DNA from 3 places in the Ochrobactrum sp. PL_is501 genome. Region 3 is predicted to be linked to each of the others. Evidence: predicted binding sites of a transcription regulator. Region 3 holds the regulator's gene; each other region holds the start of a gene.

Region 1 (5,975 bases), on a different contig from region 3:
AATGAAGCCGGGCTGCCAAAGCTCGCTGCCATTTGTGTTGGCCATGATGTCGAAGAGAAGGGCAGGCAGCGCCAGATAGACCACGAAGCGGTTCAGCTCCGCTATCGCATGAGCCCCGAGGATTTTCAGCTTGAAGGCACCCCAGCCGGAGAAAATCAGCGCAAAAACGGGAAGAACGACGATCAGCGTTGTCAGCATGGGGTGCATTTCATTTCAGGAAAGGAAAAGGCGCAGATTTTTTTGAAAACTGCGCCTTTGCGAGCTTAAAGCTTGTCGAGCAATTCCGGCGTCGGCCATGAATCGGCAGGCATTCCAAGGCGCATCTGTTCGGCGCGCACGGCATCGCGTGTGGCGACGCCGAAGACGCCATCAATCTTGCCCATTTCATAACCGCGCGCCTGAAGCTTGGTCTGGAGTTCCTTCAACTGATCCTGCGTCAGACCGGGAGCCGGATTGCCCGGATCGAAGGCAGGTGCGCCTGCCAGACGGGTCGCGAAATAGGCAGCCGTCGTGGCGTAGACGATGGATTTGTTCCATTCCACGAACACGTCGAAGTTCGGATAGGACAGGAAAGCGGGTCCCTTGCGGCCAAGCGGCAGCAAAAGCGACGCATCGCCATCATCCGCTCCAAGCGGACCGTTGAGCCCGGTCACGCCCTGTTCGGCCCACCAGGAATGCGGCTTGCGATTGGTGCGGATCGCTTCTTCCCAAGGCAGGTCCTTGGTGAGACGAACTTCCTCAAGCCAAGGCTGGCCGCGTTTCCAGCCGAGTTCCGAGATCATGCGACCGGCAGTCATCATGGCATCGGGAACGCTGTTCTTCAGATCGACCTTGCCATCGCCGTCGCCATCGACGCCGCGCTCAAGATAATCCTTCGGCAGAAGCTGCATCATGCCGATTTCGCCAGCCCATGCGCCGGTGGTCGCCGCATCGACAACGCCCTGATCGAAGAGCTTGAGAAGAGCGATCAGCTGCGGGCGGAACAGGTCCGGGCGGCGGCAGTCATAGGAAAGGGTGACAAGTGCGTTGAGCGTATCGAAATCGCCCTGGATCGCGCCGTAATCGGTTTCAAGACCCCAGAAGGCGGCAAGCACTGGCCCGGGAACACCATAGGTGTCCTCAACCTTCTTGAAGACATCGGCATATTTGACCAGATTGTCACGGCCCTTCTTCAGGCGCGCTTCCGAGATGAGGCGCTTGGAGAACTCGGTGAAGGTCAGATTGAAAACAGTCTGCTTGCGGTCGCGGTCGAGCACTTTCTGCTCAAGCATGGCCTTGTGCAGTTCGGCTATGCCCTTTTCGCCGACACCGGCGTCGCGGGCTTCCTTGGTCAGATTGTCCATCCACTGGCCGTAGTCGATTTCGCATTCCGGCTTTGGAAGGTTGACGGCGTTTTCGGTTGGCGTTGCCGCAGGCGCGGCAGAAGCAGCGGCCTGTGCACTGGACATGGTTGTCGACGCGAGCAGGGCGGCTGCGATAACTGAAGCAAAAAACTTCATTGGTAACTCACACTAATGATCGGGAGCAGGCGGCTCCCTTCCGAGGATTGTTTTGCTATTGCCCCAACAAGCCTCGGAAATGAAGCAAAACTTCGTGTGAACTGCCAAACCGGGCCGTGTTAGCGGACCTTGTTGCTTTCCAGCCACTTTTTCCACGTGTTGGCATCGCCAGCGAAGACATTGATGTCTGCGTCGCCCTTGATGCCGGGAATGGAGCCGGTGCCGGTATATTGCCAGAACGTCCACGGATGCGGACCATATTTCTCGTCCGGATGACCGGCAACGGAGCGCAGCCAGAACGGATAATCCGCCATCTGCCGCAGGTCGTTGTCATCGAAGAAATCGACCGTCGTGTAGATGATCGGGCGCTTGCCGTAATGCTTTTCCAGCGCTTGCAGGAAGATGCGCATTTCCTTGCGCACGACAGCCGCGTTGGGGCGCAGCTTGCAGGTCGGCGATTGCGGGTTCCATTCCATGTCGAGAACGGGGGGAAGCGCGCCGGGGTCACGCGGCACGTTCTGGATATACCAGCGCGCCTGCTCGATCGCCGGGCGGCAGAAATAATAGAAGTGATAGGCACTGCGTGCGATGCCTGCCTGACGGGCGCCGTTCCAGTGTTCCTGAAACCGGTCATCGACACGGTCGCCGCCTTCGGTCGCCTTGATGAAGGCGAAGGAAATGCCGCTGGCGCGAACGGCGCTCCAGTCAATATTGGTCTGATATTTGGAAACGTCCGTGCCGTGGATCGGATAGTGCCACGGTGTCTTGCCTGTCCAGTCATGCGGGTCGCGATCACCGAAACGCGGTGCCTTCACAGAGCCCGATGGCGGTGGAATCCGGGCGACCGAACCACCTGATTTCTTTACGTCGGAAAAGTCGTAGTCCACCGTCGTGCAGGCGGAAAGGAACAAAGCGCCGAGGGCGAGAATGCTGCAGCAGGCCAGACGGTTCATAGAGTGGTTCCGTGTCGCGAATCAGTCCTCTAACGGTTACGCGATCCGGAGCCGGACGTCACCAGTCTGGCGGGCAAGTTTGCCGCTAATCTATTGGAGCGGTCGGCATTGCCGAACGAATGACCGCTATCCAGGCAAAACCGCGATACAGAATGCGCTTTTCAACGGTGGCGCTGCGCTCCTGGGCGAGCTGTTCGCAAACCGCAAACAGGTCGCTGCGCGGCGTGACATGAAACCATTCCAGCCATTTGAACAGCGCTTTTCCAAACCAGCGCGGCAGGCGGGCCTGATCGCCAAAATCGACGATATGCAGTTCGCCGCCTGCATTGAGGTGCCGGATGCTTTCACGGATGACCGACTGCCATTGCGGGATCATCGACACGGCATAGGAAATGAAAATCCGGTCAAAGCCCGATTGTCCGAACAATCGCTCGGGATCGAATTGCGCGGCATCGGCACGCTCAAGCCGGACGCGGCTTTCGATACCGGCGCGCTCCGCAGCCCGGCGGGCCGTATCCAGCATTTCGGCGGAAATATCGATGCCGAACAGTTTGGCGTCTGGATAATGTTCGGCAGCTTTCACCAGATTGCGGCCTGTGCCGCAGCCAATCTCCAGAACCGTGCCGTTTTCGGGAACGGCCAGCCCCGCGACCATCGGATCGCGGCCCAGAAGGTAATATTTGCGGGTGGCATCGTAGAAGTGCCGCTGACGGCGGTAGACCCGATCCATGAGGTTGGCGTGGTCGATACCCTGAACGCTCCATGGGCTACGCAGCATGTCAGGCGTCCTTCAAGATATAGAGGTGGAAGCCGCCATAAATCGACGAGCGGTCCCGCTCATGCAGGGCGCGGGACTCATCCGCCTGATATGCCCAGCGACCCAGTATCTCTGGCGCCACCCGTCCGGGAAGCAGGCTCGGTTCGGCGGCGGTGCGGAAGATGACGCGGGCATTGGGCGCGGCCGTGCGGGTGATTTCGCTCCACAGCGCGTTGAGCTGCTCGTCATTCATCCAGTCCTGCGCGTCGAGCAGAATATAGCGGTCGACGGAAGCGGCGGGCTTGGCCGCGAGAAAGTCGGTATAGCTCGCGTTTTGCACCGTCATGCGATCAGCGCGGGCGCGCACCGTTTCGAAATTGCCGCGCGATAGATAAGGCGGAAGCGGCCCGGTCTCTTCATCGCCGCCATAGCCGCGCCCAAAGGCCTGCCAGGCGAAATAATTATCGGCGAGGGGAAAACCGCAGGCGAGTTTTTCAAGGCGGCTGCGCAGAACAAGCGCCATGTCGCCATTTCCGGCGGTGGCAAGGGCGTCATATTGCTGTGGCGGTATGCCGAGCCCGAACAGGGAGGATTTGCGGGCTGTGGCCCATCGCACCATGCGTTTTTCAAAAAGCGGCGCCAGCGCTGTGTCGAAGAAGCTGCGCTGCTCTTCCATCGTGCGCGCCTTCAAGATGTCGCGCGGATCGATCCCATAGAGCCGCGCCACGCGGTGCCCCATGCCGATAAAGACGCCAAGCAAGCCGTGGCGATAGAGGTTGCGCCAGAAAATGGAAATGCGCTGGCGGCCGTTCCATTTGCGCTTTTCCCAATAGGCGCGGCTTTCGCTGTCGAGATGCGGGCGGATAAAGCGCTTGTAGGCGGCAAGATTGGTCTTGTCGTCGGCCTTGCCGTAGAAGCGGTAGAAAGCGTTGTAATCGGGCAGGTTTTTGATGGCAGCGAGCTTAAGCCGGTTGAACGCGACATGCGCACGATTGAGATCCACCGCCTCGACGCATGCCGGATCGGCGGTCAGATAGGACATGGCATTGCACCCGCCGGAAGCGATGGTGACGATGCGGTGGCCCGGCTCGATGGCGAGCGCGGCCATATCGACTTCCGGGTCTTCCCAGATTTGCGGATAGACCAGCCCCTTGAACAGCCAGGCGAACAATCTTTCGGAAAAGCCTGCGCGCGAGAGAGCGTTGTTTTGTGTCACAGCACGTTTGAGAATTGTGCCGCCTGCTGCACTGTCAGTCATCAAGAGTTCCCCTGAACACGAATCCCGGCTTCGGTTTTGCGAAGTTAAACATCGTCCAATGACAGGCGCGTGACGAAATAATTGCGGGCTTATAAACAGGGGAAATTGGGCTACTGCTCTGTAATACTATCGCTTTATTACGTTCGGTAAGACTATTTGAGAGAACTTTTTCGCGCTGTTGCCGTTTTTCCGTGTGAAGGTCCGACTCGACAGGGCTTCTGTGTCGATAAGCGACCGTAAAGGTGATTGGCCGGCAAACCGGCCACGCACGGAGAACAGAGAGGCGTTTGGCAAGCTTGCCAGTGATGCCTGAAACCAGGCCAAGAGCCTAACCTAGGAAGGAGAGCCTAAGTGAAGAAGTTTCTGATTGCTTCTGTTGCCGCCGTATCGCTTCTCGGTCTTGCAGCTTGCAACGACAAGAAAGACGACACGACCAACGCGCCTGCACCATCCGCGCCGACAGCGCCAGCGCCTTCGAATAATGACACGACGCCAGCCCCGACCACGCCGGCACCATCGACGCCGGGTACAGGGACCGCACCTTCCAACTAAGGGTGCGAAGTTGTGACTGCTTTGCAGGCGGGTGGCGATCCGGTGTCGGATCGCCATTCGTGCTTGACGGCTTCGGCCGGTTTCGGATTTGACATGAGCGTTAAGGCAACCATAGTGGGAAAAGACGCGCACTCTGCGTTTTCCGTGTTTCAACGCAGGCTCGGTTCGGTTATGGCTTTTGTCATGAACCGTAACTTTCTGTTTTTCATCTCTGCGATTGTGCTTGTTGCGCTTGCTGCTTGCGGCAAGGGAAGTGACGATACTGCTGCCACGACCAAGGGCGGCGAACAGGACGCCGCTGCCATATCGCAGCCTGCGAAACCGGCAGAAAACACAGGCACGGAAAAAGGTCCCGATCTGGTCAAGTCGCTTCGCGAGAGTTCAGGCGTGGTAACGCCGGAAGAAAAAGCCGCTGCCATCGAACGGGCACGCGCTAACGCGGTTGCAGCTGCGCAGTCCGTAGGGCAGACGGATGAGCAGGCACAGGCGGCAGGGGAGGCTGCGGCTGCTGTCGCACAGCGCTCTTTCAATGAGCGCGAGCCCCAGCAATAATGTGAGAGCCTGTTCCGAAATCACCATTTTCGCCGCGGCCCGCCGCTTTTTGATTCAGGCTCCAAGCCTGCGGCGCGGTATTCTTTCTAAATATTTGTTTTTTCGACTTTCGCTCGTGCGGGCGGTTTTCAGTTCATTTGGAATTCTATAGAAAAGTCCCATGTCGATTTGGGTTCGCATTGGTGAGTTTGTCACGTCCGTGGCGTCGAATGCCATTACTGGCGTTATCGAAGCCGTGCGCACCGTTTTTGAAGGCGATGCTGACACGCGCCGCCGGGTGGCATTCTCCATCGCGATGATCGCGCTTTCCGCCAAGATGGCCAAGGCCGACGGGGTCGTCACCCAGGATGAAATCCGCGCCTTTCAGGACATATTTGCCGTGCCGAAGGAAGAGACGGCGCATG
Region 2 (5,975 bases), on a different contig from region 3:
CTCGAAGAAATAGAGCACCTGACTGCCAATCAGCGGCAGAACCTGCGGCAGCACACCGAAGCGATAACTGTGCAACTTGCCGCCGCCCGACGAGACAATGCCTTCGACGGGCTTTTTATCCGCGCCTTCAATGGCTTCTGAAAACAGCTTGCCGAACGCGCCGAAATCCGAGCAGGCGATGGCGAGAATACCGGCAAACGGCCCAAGCCCTACCACCGAGACCCAGATCAGGGCCCAGATCAGCGTGTCGACGCCGCGAATGGTATCGAGGAAGCGGCGGATGCCAAAATGCAGGAACACATTCGGGATAATGTTCTTCGCTGCCAGAAAGCCGAACGGGAAGGCAAGGATCGCCGCCAGCAATGTGCCGAGATAGGCAATCGCCAGCGTTTCCATCATCGACCACAGATAAAGGCTGAAACGCCCGCCGGAGGATGGAGGCATCATCATCAAGGCGAAATCGCCAAGCCGACCGAGGCCGTTCAGAATGCGCAGCAGCGAAAAATCCAGCCAGTAAAAGGCGAACCAGAGTGAAGCGATAAGCGCTACGGTTAAAATCGCCAGATTGCGCCATGTGCGGCCATTGCCGAACAGATCGGCATATTCGGCCCTCAATTCCTTTTCGTGCGCATGTGCCTCACGCGAGAGAGTTTGTGCAATGTCGGTCATAATTCTCTCTTTTGTTTGAGCATGATCTTTCTCAACCAATGCGACCAAGCAGTGCATGTCGCACACGCTGCGTAATGAGATCGATGACAACAATGGTCACGATGATCAGAAGCAGGATGGCGCTGACATCGCTGTAATAGAACTGGCGGATGGAGGTGAGCAGTTCCTGCCCGATGCCGCCTGCCCCCACAAAGCCCATGACGGAAGCGCCGCGCACGTTGATTTCAAAGCGCAGCAGGCCATAGGAGGCGAAATTGGCGGCCACTTGCGGCAGTACGGCAAAGCGGATGACCTGCAGGCCGGAACCGCCGGATGCGCGAATGCCTTCAACCGGACGCATGTCGATATTCTCGACCACTTCCGAGAACAGCTTGCCCAGCGCCCCTGTCGTGTGCAGCATCAGCGCCAGAACACCAGCCATCGGCCCAAGGCCGAAGGCGATGACGAAAAGCAGCGCGAAGACGATTTCCGGAACCGTGCGCAACAATTCCAGTCCGCGACGGACTATGAAGCGCACCGTGGAATTGGGGGCCATGTTGGATGAGGCTGCAAAGGCCGCAGCGAAAGCAACGACTGCGCCGATCAATGTCGCCAGATAGGCAATCAGCAGCGTTTCGAACAGCATCTTCAGCCAGCCGCCGAGGTTCCAGTACCAGGCAGCGAGATCGCCCCAGAAATTGGCAATGGTCAGATCCGGCAGAATGCGGCCGAGATAGCTTGTGAAGCGAAATAGATTTTCGACCAGTGTGCCGGGCCGAACATCGGCAACGACGGAGGCAGCAATGGCGACAAGGACAAGCGCAAGGAGAAGCGCGATACCGTAGAGCCGCCGTTTACCGACTTCCCTGCGATAATCGGCAAGCAGGCTCTTTGCACCACTGCCGTCGAGTGAGGATACCGTCATGCGAGATTCCCTAACAAAAGTGCCCGAAGCTTTTGCGGCTTCGGGCACTTCAATTGTTCTACGGATCAGGACTTGCGAGCCTTGTCGTTGAACTTGAGCATTTCGATGATCGGCTCGTAGTCCTTGGCTTCGGTGGCTACGAATTCCTGATCCTTGCCGTCGGAAAGAGCGTCAAAACCAGCCTTGTCCTTCTTCGGCATGTCGAGGAAGGCTTGCTTGATGTCGGCCTTCAGCTGGTCCGGCAGGGTGCTGAGAACGGCGAACGGGCCTTCAGGAAGGAAGTCCGATTTGAAGATGACGCGGAAATCGTCCTTCGTCATCGCCTTGCCGTTGGCATCCTTCAGAACGCCGCGGCTGACCATGCGGGTCAGGTTGGAATCGTCTTCCGAGTTCCAGGAGTTGGCAGCCGCATCGGCGGTGCCCTGTGCCAGAGCGAGAACTGCGTTTTCATGGCTGCCAGCGAAGAAGTTCTTACCGAAGAACGTATCGACGCTATAGCCCTCGCGATTGAGGAAGAAGCGCGGCGCATTGTTGCCCGAGGTCGAGTTCGGATCGACCAGAGCGATGGTCTTGCCCTTCAGGTCGTCCATTTTCTGGTAGGGGCTGTCGGCGCGAACGTAAACGACCGAATAATAGCCATTGACGCCGGTATCGTGACGCTGGTTGACGAGCGGCGTGGTTTCAACGCCGGTCATGACGGCGCGGGCATAGGACGCCGGGCCATAGAATGCGATCTGGATGTTACCGGCGCGCTGGCCTTCGATGACGGCTGCATAGTCGTTGGCAACGCGCAGCGTAACCTTGGTACCGAGTTCCTTGCCGAGATAGGCAGCCAGAGGCGCATAGCGGTCGGAAGTGGTCGAGGCGTTTTCCGCCGGGATCACGCCCAGAACGATTTCCGGATAGTCTTTGCTCCAGTCAGCAGCCTGAGCGGTGGAAGCCATCATTGGCATGGTCAGCGTTGCGGTAAGCGCAGCAGCCGCCAGAAAGTTTCTACGGTTAAGCATAGGTATCTCCTGTTAATCCTGAGTTTGGAGCGTGTTTTTTCCTGAGCTCTGTGCGCTCAGGCGGAAAGCTGACGCAGAACGGCTTCAGCCGACTGCGGAACTGGCATTGGCAATGGCTCATCCTGCTGCTCATCGGCATCGATGACGTCAGCGGCTTCCATGCCGTACAGGTCGCGGGCTGCCATTTCGGTCAGCATAGAAGGCGTGCCGCGGAATACGATCTTGCCAGCAGACATGCCGACCAGACGGTCGCAATAGCTGCGCGCAATATCGAGCGAGTGCAGATTGCAGAGAACCGTAATGCCATATTCGCGATTGATGCGGCGCAGCGCGTCCATGACACTGCGGGTGTTGCGCGGATCGAGCGATGCAATCGGCTCGTCGGCGAGAATGATGCGGGGCTGCTGAACAAGCGCGCGCGCAATCGCCACGCGCTGCTGCTGGCCACCCGAAAGCTCGTCGGCACGGTGCGCCGCAAGATGCGCTATGTCGAACTGCTGCAAGGCGGAAAGAGCGATCAGGCGTTCTTCATCGCTCCAGACGCGCAGGAGCGATTTCGGCGTCGAAACATAGTTCAGGCGTCCCATCAAAACATTCGTCAGAACATCGAGGCGGTCGACCAGATTGAAGTGCTGGAAAATCATCGCGCATTGCGCGCGCCAGTCGCGCAGCGCCGAACCTTTCAGCCCCGTAACGTCGCGACCATCCCAGTGAATGGTCCCTTCAGAAGGCTCGACAAGGCGATTGATCATGCGCAAAAGCGTTGACTTGCCCGCGCCCGAGCGCCCGATAATTCCCACAAACGTGCCGGGTTCGATTTCGAGGTCTACGCCCGAAACCGCCACCTTGTCATTATAGCGGCGCGTTATGTTTTTCAGTTGAAGCATGAATTCTTCTCCATTCATGCTCACTCTGAATGGCTTCCATGACACTGCAATGAAAGCACAATGACGTTTGTGTAAATTTACACGTCACTATAGGAAATCTAATCAAGCGATTGTTTTAACGCTGATTTCTTGCAGATGGCACAGGAAGGCTTTTGTGGATAGGCCGACTTCACCGGAATTGTCTATTGTGACAACGTCTCCCGCACCGTCATCGAAGCTGACTTCACGCGCCAGTCGCGCCACGATTTCCTCGCGGCTTTCGCGGCCGCGCGATGCGAGCCGCTCCGCCAGAACTTCCGGTCGGGCCGTTATCACGACCACCGAACGCGACGCATAGAGTCTGCGAATATCGCTGAGAACCCGGCGCGAAACATTGGCGATAACCACCGTTCCATCCGCGATTTCCCCCTCCAGCGATTTCGGCAATCCATAGCTCAAGCCATGCGCCTGCCAGTGCAGGGCGAATGCACCCTCACCCGCCGATTTCGCGAACGCCGCTTCGTCCAGACTGTCGTGATCTTCCGTTCCCGGCATTTGCGGGCGGGTGATGGTGCGACGCACGAAGTGAAAACGCGTGTCGCCCGCAAGAGCCACACGCGCCGCATCCATGATCGTATCCTTGCCGGCCCCGCTGGGGCCGACGACGGCGACGAAACAGCCTTTCGGCCTCTTGGATTGCATCTGCATCAAAGCACCCGTTCGCCTTCACGCCACACCGTGCGGACAACCGGAATCGCGCCTTTCGGACGTACACGGACCAGATCGGCGCGCTTGCCGATGGCGATCTCGCCGCGATCATCCATGGCCATCGCGTCGGCAGGATTCTTGGTCACAAGGCGGATGGCATCGGGAAGCGCAATCGGTCGTTCGCCGGAAGCCAGACCGAAAGCCGACTGAATGAGGCTGAAAGGAATGTAATCCGAGGAAAGAATGTCGAGGCTGCCATTGTCCACCAGATCGCGCGCGGCAATATTGCCGGAATGCGAGCCGCCGCGAACGATGTTCGGCGCGCCCATGAGGATCGAGAGGCCCGCGCCTTTCGACGCGTTGGCGGCTTCCATCGTGGTCGGGAATTCGGCAATCCGCACGCCATGGTCGAGCGATTCATCGACATGCGCACTGGTCGCATCGTCGTGGCTCGCCAGAACGATGCCGCGCGTTGTCGCCAGTTCGGCGATGGCGCGCCGGTGTCTGGCGGAATAGGCGTCCGAATCCGCCATGCGCTTTTCACAATGCACCCGGAACTCCTCATCCGTGAGCTTCATCTTGCGCATGTAATAGGTGCGATAGGTCTCAAGATCAACGAATTGCCGCTGTCCGGGGGCGTGATCCATGAGCGAAGCAAGTTTTACGCGATCATCGCCTGCGAAAAGCTCGAATGTTTCGAGACAATCGGCAGAGGAAACTTCGCAGCGCAGATGCAGGAAATGGTCGGCACGCAGGCGGTTTTCGCGCACGCCGCTTTCAATCGCATCCGCGAGCATCCGCATATCCTTGCCGACGAAATCGCGGTCATAGTCGGAGCCGACGCGCATCGCGTCGAATACGGTGGTGATGCCCGATGCCGCCACTTGCGCGTCATGCGCCTGCACGGCGGCATCGACATTCCAGCGCACTTTCGGGCGCGGCGCATAGTGGCTTTCAAGCTGGTCGGTGTGCAACTCGATCAATCCCGGAATGATATAATCGCCATCCATGTCGTCGCCGCCATTGGCGCTGCCCTGATCGATGGCTGCGATCTTGCCGTCACGGATCAGGATGGAGCCGGAAATAATCTCGTCAGCGAGCACGATCCGCGCGTTTTTCAGAACGATTTCATTAGCCATTGGACAGCTCTTTCATGACCGCATTTGTGATGGCGGCTGTTTCATATTTCGAGAGGAAGGCTTCGATATCGAGCGCGCGGAAATCATCGAGCGCCTGGCGCAGACGATCATGGCTCCAGTCCCACCAGGCCAGCCGGTCAAGGCGATTGCCGGTTGCAGCGTCGAAGCGTTCGCGGATGAGACGCGCAGGCACGCCGCCCACGATCGTATAGGGCGCTACGTCCTTGCTCACCACGGCTCCGGCACCGACAACCGCACCATTGCCGACCGTTACGCCCGGCAAAATGGTGGAACCATGGCCAAGCCAAGTGTCGTGGCCGATCTTCACGGCATTGCCGCGACGCCACTCGAAAAACTCGGTCTCATCCTTTTCTTCCGGCCAGTAATCCCCGGCACGATAGGTGAAATGATGCAGTGTCGGACGCCATGTCGGATGGTTGGTGGCGTTGATGCGCACGTGGCTGGCAATATTGGAAAACTTGCCAATCTCCGCGCACCAGATTTCGCAGTCGACGCCAAGATAGGAGTAATCGCCCAGCACGGTTTCCGAGACGCGGCTGCGCTCGCCGATCTCCGTATAGCGCCCGAGTGTGCAGCCGTTGACGATGGCCGTTTCGTGAACCAGTGGTTCTACCGAGAGTTTGGTCATGCCAGCCCCCTCGGAGAGAAAGCCGTCACGTCA
Region 3 (5,975 bases):
CTGATCATGAACATCTTTGCGCTGCACATCGTGCGCAAGTACCGGGAGCAGTACGAATAATGACCGATACGACCTTTAACGCCAGCGGCGCCACGGCACGGCCGACACGCCGCGATATTGGGATCAAGCGTCGCTACGCTGCTGAACGCCGCTTCCGCTACTATGGCATTGCCGCAATTGCCATCGGTGTGTTCTTCCTGTGCGCGCTCCTGTTCTCGGTCTTTTCCAAGGGCTATACTGCCTTCTGGCAGACGACGCTCTATCTGCCGGTCAAGCTTGAGGAAAAGGTGATCGATCCGGGCAACAAGCGTGCCACCGATCCGAATGTGCTGATCACCGCCAACTATCCGCTGCTGGTTCGCAACGCCCTGGCCGAAAAGCTTGGTATTTCCACGGCAGACCGGCCGGCTATGCGCGATCTGGGCCGCTTCTATTCGGACGGCGTACGCATTCAGCTGCGCAAGATCGTGATGGACAATCCGTCGCTCATCGGCACGACGCAGACCGTTCCGGTTCTGGCAGGCGCCGACATCGATTCCGCCTTCAAGGGACAGATCGATCTTTCCGTGCCGGAGACGAGCCGCAAGGTATCGGACCGACAAGTAGGCTGGATGAAAACGCTTTCGGAAGAAGGCGTCATGAAGGAGGCCTTCAATACGGGTCTGTTTACGTTCGGCGCATCCAGCCGCCCGGAAACCTCCGGTCTCGGGGTTGCGCTGGTTGGCTCGCTCTACATGATGCTCATCGTTCTCGGCCTCTCGCTGCCTATCGGCGTTGCTGCTTCGATCTATCTGGAAGAGTTCGCCAAGAAGAACCGGTTCACCGACATGATCGAGGTGAACATCAACAATCTGGCGGCCGTGCCATCCATCGTGTTCGGTCTGCTCGGGCTTGCGGTTTTCATCAATTTCTTCGGCCTGCCGCGCTCTGCGTCGCTGGTTGGTGGTCTGGTACTGACATTGATGACGCTTCCCACCATCATCATCGCGACTCGTGCCGCGCTTCGCGCCGTGCCGCCATCGATCCGTTCCGCGGCTCTTGGCCTTGGCGCTTCGAAAACGCAGATGGTGTTCCACCATGTCCTGCCGCTGGCCGCACCCGGCATCCTGACCGGCACGATCATCGGTCTCGCCCACGCGCTTGGTGAAACCGCGCCGCTCCTCCTGATCGGCATGGTGGCATTCGTTGCCGACGTGCCGTCGACGCCGATGGACCCGGCGACCGCTTTGCCGGTGCAGATCTATATGTGGGCAAACGAAGCAGAACGTGCCTTTGTTGAACGCACGTCAGGCGCTATCATCGTCCTGCTTCTGTTCCTGGCCGTGATGAATATTGCAGCAATCATTCTGCGCCGCCGCTTCGAGCGCCGCTGGTAAACGGGAGTCGCAAGCTATGAACCTGATGACTGAACGATCTCTCGAGAAAGCCGTAGGAGAAAAAATGAACGCCAACGCCAGTTCCATAAAGATGCGGGGCGACAAGGTCTGCGTGTTTTATGGCGAGAAGCAGGCTCTGTTCGACGTCGATCTGGAAATCCAGGAAAAGATGGTCACAGCGCTGATTGGTCCCTCCGGTTGCGGCAAGTCTACCTTCCTGCGTTCGCTCAACCGCATGAATGATACGATCGAAGGCTGCAAGGTCGGTGGCAAGATCACGCTCGACAACGAGGACATTTACGATCCGAAGATCGACGTCGTTGAACTGCGGGCCCGCGTCGGCATGGTGTTCCAGAAGCCGAATCCGTTCCCGAAATCGATTTATGAGAACGTCGCTTACGGCCCGCGCATCCACGGTCTTGCCCGCACCAAGGCTGATCTGGAGGAAATCGTCGTGACGAGCCTGCAGAAGGCCAGCCTGTTCGAAGAAGTGAAGGACCGCCTGCACGATGCGGGCACCGGCCTTTCAGGCGGCCAGCAGCAGCGCCTTTGCATTGCGCGCGCGATTGCGGTCAGCCCGGAAGTCATCCTCATGGACGAACCGTGCTCGGCGCTCGACCCGATCGCAACCGCGAAGGTGGAAGAGCTGATCGATGAACTGCGCCAGAACTATACGATCGTGATCGTCACGCACTCGATGCAGCAGGCCGCGCGCGTTTCGCAACGCACGGCCATGTTCCACCTTGGCAATCTGGTCGAAGTGGGCGACACGGAAACCATGTTCACCGCGCCGACCGAAAAGCGCACGCAGGACTACATCACCGGACGCTTCGGCTGATCCGGAACTGCGTTTCAACAGACAGTGCGGCTTCCCCGCAATTTTTATTACGAGGTCTACTATGCCGTCTCAGCATACCGTTCGTTCCTACGACGAGGAATTGAAGTTTCTCTCCCATAAGATCGCCGAGATGGGCGGACATGCGGAACGTATGGTCGAGCAGTCGGTCGCCGCAATCGTCAATGCGGACAATGCGCTCGCGCAGCGTGTCATCTCTGACGATCTCATTCTCGACGCCAGCGAGCGCGAGATCGACGACAAGGCCGTCATGATTATCGCCAAGCGCCAGCCCATGGCCGTGGACCTGCGCGAGATCATCGGCTCGATCCGCATCTCCGCCGATCTGGAGCGCGTGGGCGACCTCGGCAAGAACATTGCCAAGCGTGTTGCCGCCGTTTCGGAATCACGCCAGCCGGTAAAGCTCTATCGCGGTCTGGAAACGCTGGCCGAACTGGCGCTGACCCAGCTGAAGGACGTTCTCGACGCCTATGCGTCGCGTTCGGTGCAGCAGATCAATGTCGTTCGCGACCGCGACGACGAAATTGACGCCATGTACACGTCGCTGTTCCGCGAACTCTTGACTTACATGATGGAAGATCCGCGCAATATTTCCGCCTGCACGCATCTTCTGTTCTGCGCGAAGAATATCGAGCGCATCGGCGATCACGCGACCAATATCGCGGAGACTGTTTATTACATCGTGACCGGCCTGCAAATGCCGGCTGAGCGACCCAAGGAAGACCTGAGCCACGGTATTGTCGTGGATGAGGCGCGTAAACCCTGAACTGCAACCGGCCGGACTTTGGTCCGGCGGCTGAGAATGTATGAATAGCGCGGCGGCACGCGGTCGATTGGGGGGATTGTATCCACCGCCCGCCGAATTTGGATAGGGAAATACTGGATGTCACAGGCACCCAAAATCGCTGTGGTGGAAGACGAAGAGGCGCTGAGCGTTCTGCTTCGCTACAATCTTGAGGCAGAGGGCTATCAGGTCGATACGATGCTGCGCGGCGACGAGGCCGAAATCGCCTTGCGCGAGAATGTGCCGGATCTGCTCATTCTGGACTGGATGCTGCCGGGCGTATCGGGCATTGAGCTTTGCCGTCGCCTGCGCCAGTGGCCGGAAACCGAGCGCCTGCCGATCATCATGCTGACGGCGCGTGGCGAGGAGAGTGAACGCGTCCGCGGTTTAAGCGTCGGCGCCGACGATTATGTCGTAAAGCCATTTTCAACGCCGGAGCTTCTGGCCCGCGTCAAAGCAATGCTGCGCCGCTCCAATCCGAGCATCCTGTCTCACGTGCTGAAAGTGGGCGATCTTGTTCTGGACCGTCAGCAGCATCGGGTTTACCGCAAGGAAAAGGAAGTTCGTCTTGGACCGACGGAATTCCGGCTGCTCGAATATTTCATGATGTCGCCCGGCCGTGTCTTCTCGCGCAGCCAGCTTCTGGATGGCGTTTGGGGTCCCGATATCTATGTGGATGATCGCACCGTGGACGTCCATGTCGGGCGGCTTCGCAAGGCAATCAATGTCGGTCGTGCGCTTGATCCGATCCGGACCGTTCGCGGCGCCGGTTATTCTTTCGGTTGATCGACACCGTTTCGAAACTCTCAAATACAGCTCTTGATCGGCCCGTCATGTTCATCGTGGCGGGCCGTTTCACGGGTGATAGGCCCTGGGCAATGCTGACCCGATTCGCATCAGCCGGGTCAAAACCCGCGCCAATTAGGCGTTTTCACGCGATGTTACAAATATGTTTCCAAAGTTGACGGCAACCAACGGAACCCACGAAAAACCCAATTTTTGCAGGTCATTTGAAGCAGCATGAATGTGGTCGGGAAAACTATCCAAGCAAACACGAATTAAGGCAGCGATATGGCGTGTATTGCGAGAATTTGAATCGCATTAAATCAATATCTTATCTGAATTCGTAATTCTCGTTAATAAATTATTAATATATTTAAATGGCTTGTAGGCATATTCGCACTCTCGATTCGGGATTCATTTGAGGCTGTCTGGTCGCCTCCTGCATCGTTGGGATTTGACGCTTCGCCTTTTTTTGGCCTAAAAATTCCAAAACCTTGAATTCGATTGAGCGACAGTAGGATGAGCGATTTTGATCTTCGTCCTCTTTGACTTGCACCGCAGTCAGACGTTCCCGCGCATCGTTTCGGATGTGTCTGCCTGAACGTATGACTGGATCAGTTAAGGGTCCTAACATGAGACTGAGCCATTGACGCGCGCCGCGAAGTGGAAATTGCCCGTTCTTATCGGGCTGGTGGTTGCGCCTTTCGTGGTGACCGGCTGCACGACGACCGGGACTTCGGGAAAAGCCAATTCGGAAAAGACGGCGGCAAGCCACGTCAAATCCGTCAATGGCGTGAAGACCTACACCTACACCGCGCGTGACAAGGAATGTCTTGAACGCGCGATGTTCTTCGAATCCAACCGTTCGAGTCCCGACGGGCTTCTGGCTGTCGGCACGGTCGTCATGAATCGTCTCGCATCGGGCCGTTATCCTGATACGATTTGCGGTGTGGTCGGTCAGAAGAACCAGTTCGCACCCGGTGTTCTCACCCGCAAGATGAATTCCAAGGCGCTGCCTGATGTTCAGGCAACTGCCGATGCAGTCTTGAAGGGGCAGCGTCATCCGAAGCTCAAGAACGCCATGTTCTTCCATACGGCGGGCCTGAAGTTCCCCTACAACAACATGCACTATGTGCTCGTCGCTGGCGGCAATTCCTTCTATGAGAAGCGCAATCGCGACGGCTCGCTCCAGAATCCGGTTCCGCAGGAACCATACAATCTTGCGCTCGCCTATTCGCCGCAATCGCCTTCCGTTCCTCAAGATCCATCCTATGACGTGACCCTGCCGCAGACGGGCCCGGTTCCGGACGCAGCACCGACAGTTCAGGTGGCGCTCGCAGAGGCTTCCCAGGCTCAAAGCGCGGAACAGAACGGCGGCGCCGGTCCGCAGGTCCGCGGTGATCGCCTGGCGCGTCATCGCGGTGTCCCTGCAACTCAGCAGGAGAACCCCATGCAAATGGCCTCCTATCAGCCGCAATTCGATACGACCGCTCCGCAGCCGACGTCGCTCGGCTATGGTCCGGCAAGCCAGAAGCAGGCTGACGCCATCGGCGCGCTTCTCCTGTCTCAGGACAGGCCGGAAGCGCCGCTATAAAAAGCTGATCTGCACTTGATCAATCAGAACGCCGGTCCTGTTTGCTTCAGGCCGGCGTTTTGATTTGACCAAGAGTCGCCGTTTTCGGCACAAGGCGTCAGGGCCGGTATATCGGGCGATAGATCACCATCGGCGTGTCGTAGAAATCCACCTGATTCTGCCAAGCGCGCCTGTCGGCTCTGCGATCGAGGTCGAGCCGCATGAGGCAATTGGCGAAAGCATCGGTCCTGGGTTTGAAGCCATAGCTTTGGCAGGTTTGCTCGTCAGCCGCACGGCGCTGTTCGGGCGTCATCGTCACGCAGCCGGCCAGAAGGCCGGTAACGCCCAGTAAGATAAGCACTTTCTTATTCATTACTTTCTGCTTTCTTCTGCAACTGACCGCGTGAATACTATAGCGGAAAGGCAGGAAAAAAGGTGGTGAATTTATGCCGTCTGATAAACTGTCGGTGATTCCATATCCAAAGAGGTCTTCCACCCATGGCTCATGAACAGCTGAATCCAGTCATCGATCCGGTGAAACTTGAACGTCTTGCGGAAGTCGCCGTTCGTGTCGGTCTGCAATTGCGCGAGGGGCAGGATCTC

What was found. Region 3 encodes PhoB, which activates phosphate uptake and scavenging genes when phosphate is short. Its sites were predicted from a motif close to TGTCATNNANCTGTCAT; they were not measured.
Region 1: the regulator PhoB is predicted to act here: its motif matches at 4,526-4,542, upstream of AC0TOF_RS20495 (BtaA family protein).
Region 2: the regulator PhoB is predicted to act here: its motif matches at 3,517-3,533, upstream of phnC (phosphonate ABC transporter ATP-binding protein).

The regions. Positions count from the first base shown of each region.
Region 1 covers NZ_JBVPGR010000040.1:201,892-207,866, reverse strand. Annotated here, with positions in the region: gene AC0TOF_RS20515 (AEC family transporter) at 1-198, opposite strand, end outside; gene AC0TOF_RS20510 (lytic murein transglycosylase) at 264-1,499, opposite strand; gene AC0TOF_RS20505 (glycoside hydrolase family 25 protein) at 1,619-2,452, opposite strand; gene AC0TOF_RS20500 (class I SAM-dependent methyltransferase) at 2,538-3,230, opposite strand; gene AC0TOF_RS20495 (BtaA family protein) at 3,232-4,467, opposite strand; gene AC0TOF_RS20490 (hypothetical protein) at 4,819-5,019, shown strand; partial or broken gene AC0TOF_RS20485 (hypothetical protein) at 5,153-5,571, shown strand; gene AC0TOF_RS20480 (J domain-containing protein) at 5,732-5,975, shown strand, end outside.
Region 2 covers NZ_JBVPGR010000037.1:226,559-232,533, forward strand. Annotated here, with positions in the region: gene phnE (phosphonate ABC transporter, permease protein PhnE) at 1-669, opposite strand, end outside; gene phnE (phosphonate ABC transporter, permease protein PhnE) at 701-1,573, opposite strand; gene phnD (phosphonate ABC transporter substrate-binding protein) at 1,639-2,580, opposite strand; gene phnC (phosphonate ABC transporter ATP-binding protein) at 2,637-3,467, opposite strand; gene phnN (phosphonate metabolism protein/1,5-bisphosphokinase (PRPP-forming) PhnN) at 3,570-4,148, opposite strand; gene AC0TOF_RS17010 (alpha-D-ribose 1-methylphosphonate 5-triphosphate diphosphatase) at 4,154-5,293, opposite strand; gene AC0TOF_RS17015 (DapH/DapD/GlmU-related protein) at 5,286-5,942, opposite strand; gene phnL (phosphonate C-P lyase system protein PhnL) at 5,939-5,975, opposite strand, start outside.
Region 3 covers NZ_JBVPGR010000030.1:139,549-145,523, reverse strand. Annotated here, with positions in the region: gene pstC (phosphate ABC transporter permease subunit PstC) at 1-60, shown strand, start outside; gene pstA (phosphate ABC transporter permease PstA) at 60-1,376, shown strand; gene pstB (phosphate ABC transporter ATP-binding protein PstB) at 1,441-2,214, shown strand; gene phoU (phosphate signaling complex protein PhoU) at 2,276-2,998, shown strand; gene phoB (phosphate regulon transcriptional regulator PhoB) at 3,116-3,802, shown strand; gene AC0TOF_RS05650 (cell wall hydrolase) at 4,446-5,393, shown strand; gene AC0TOF_RS05645 (hypothetical protein) at 5,491-5,745, opposite strand; gene AC0TOF_RS05640 (aminopeptidase) at 5,871-5,975, shown strand, end outside.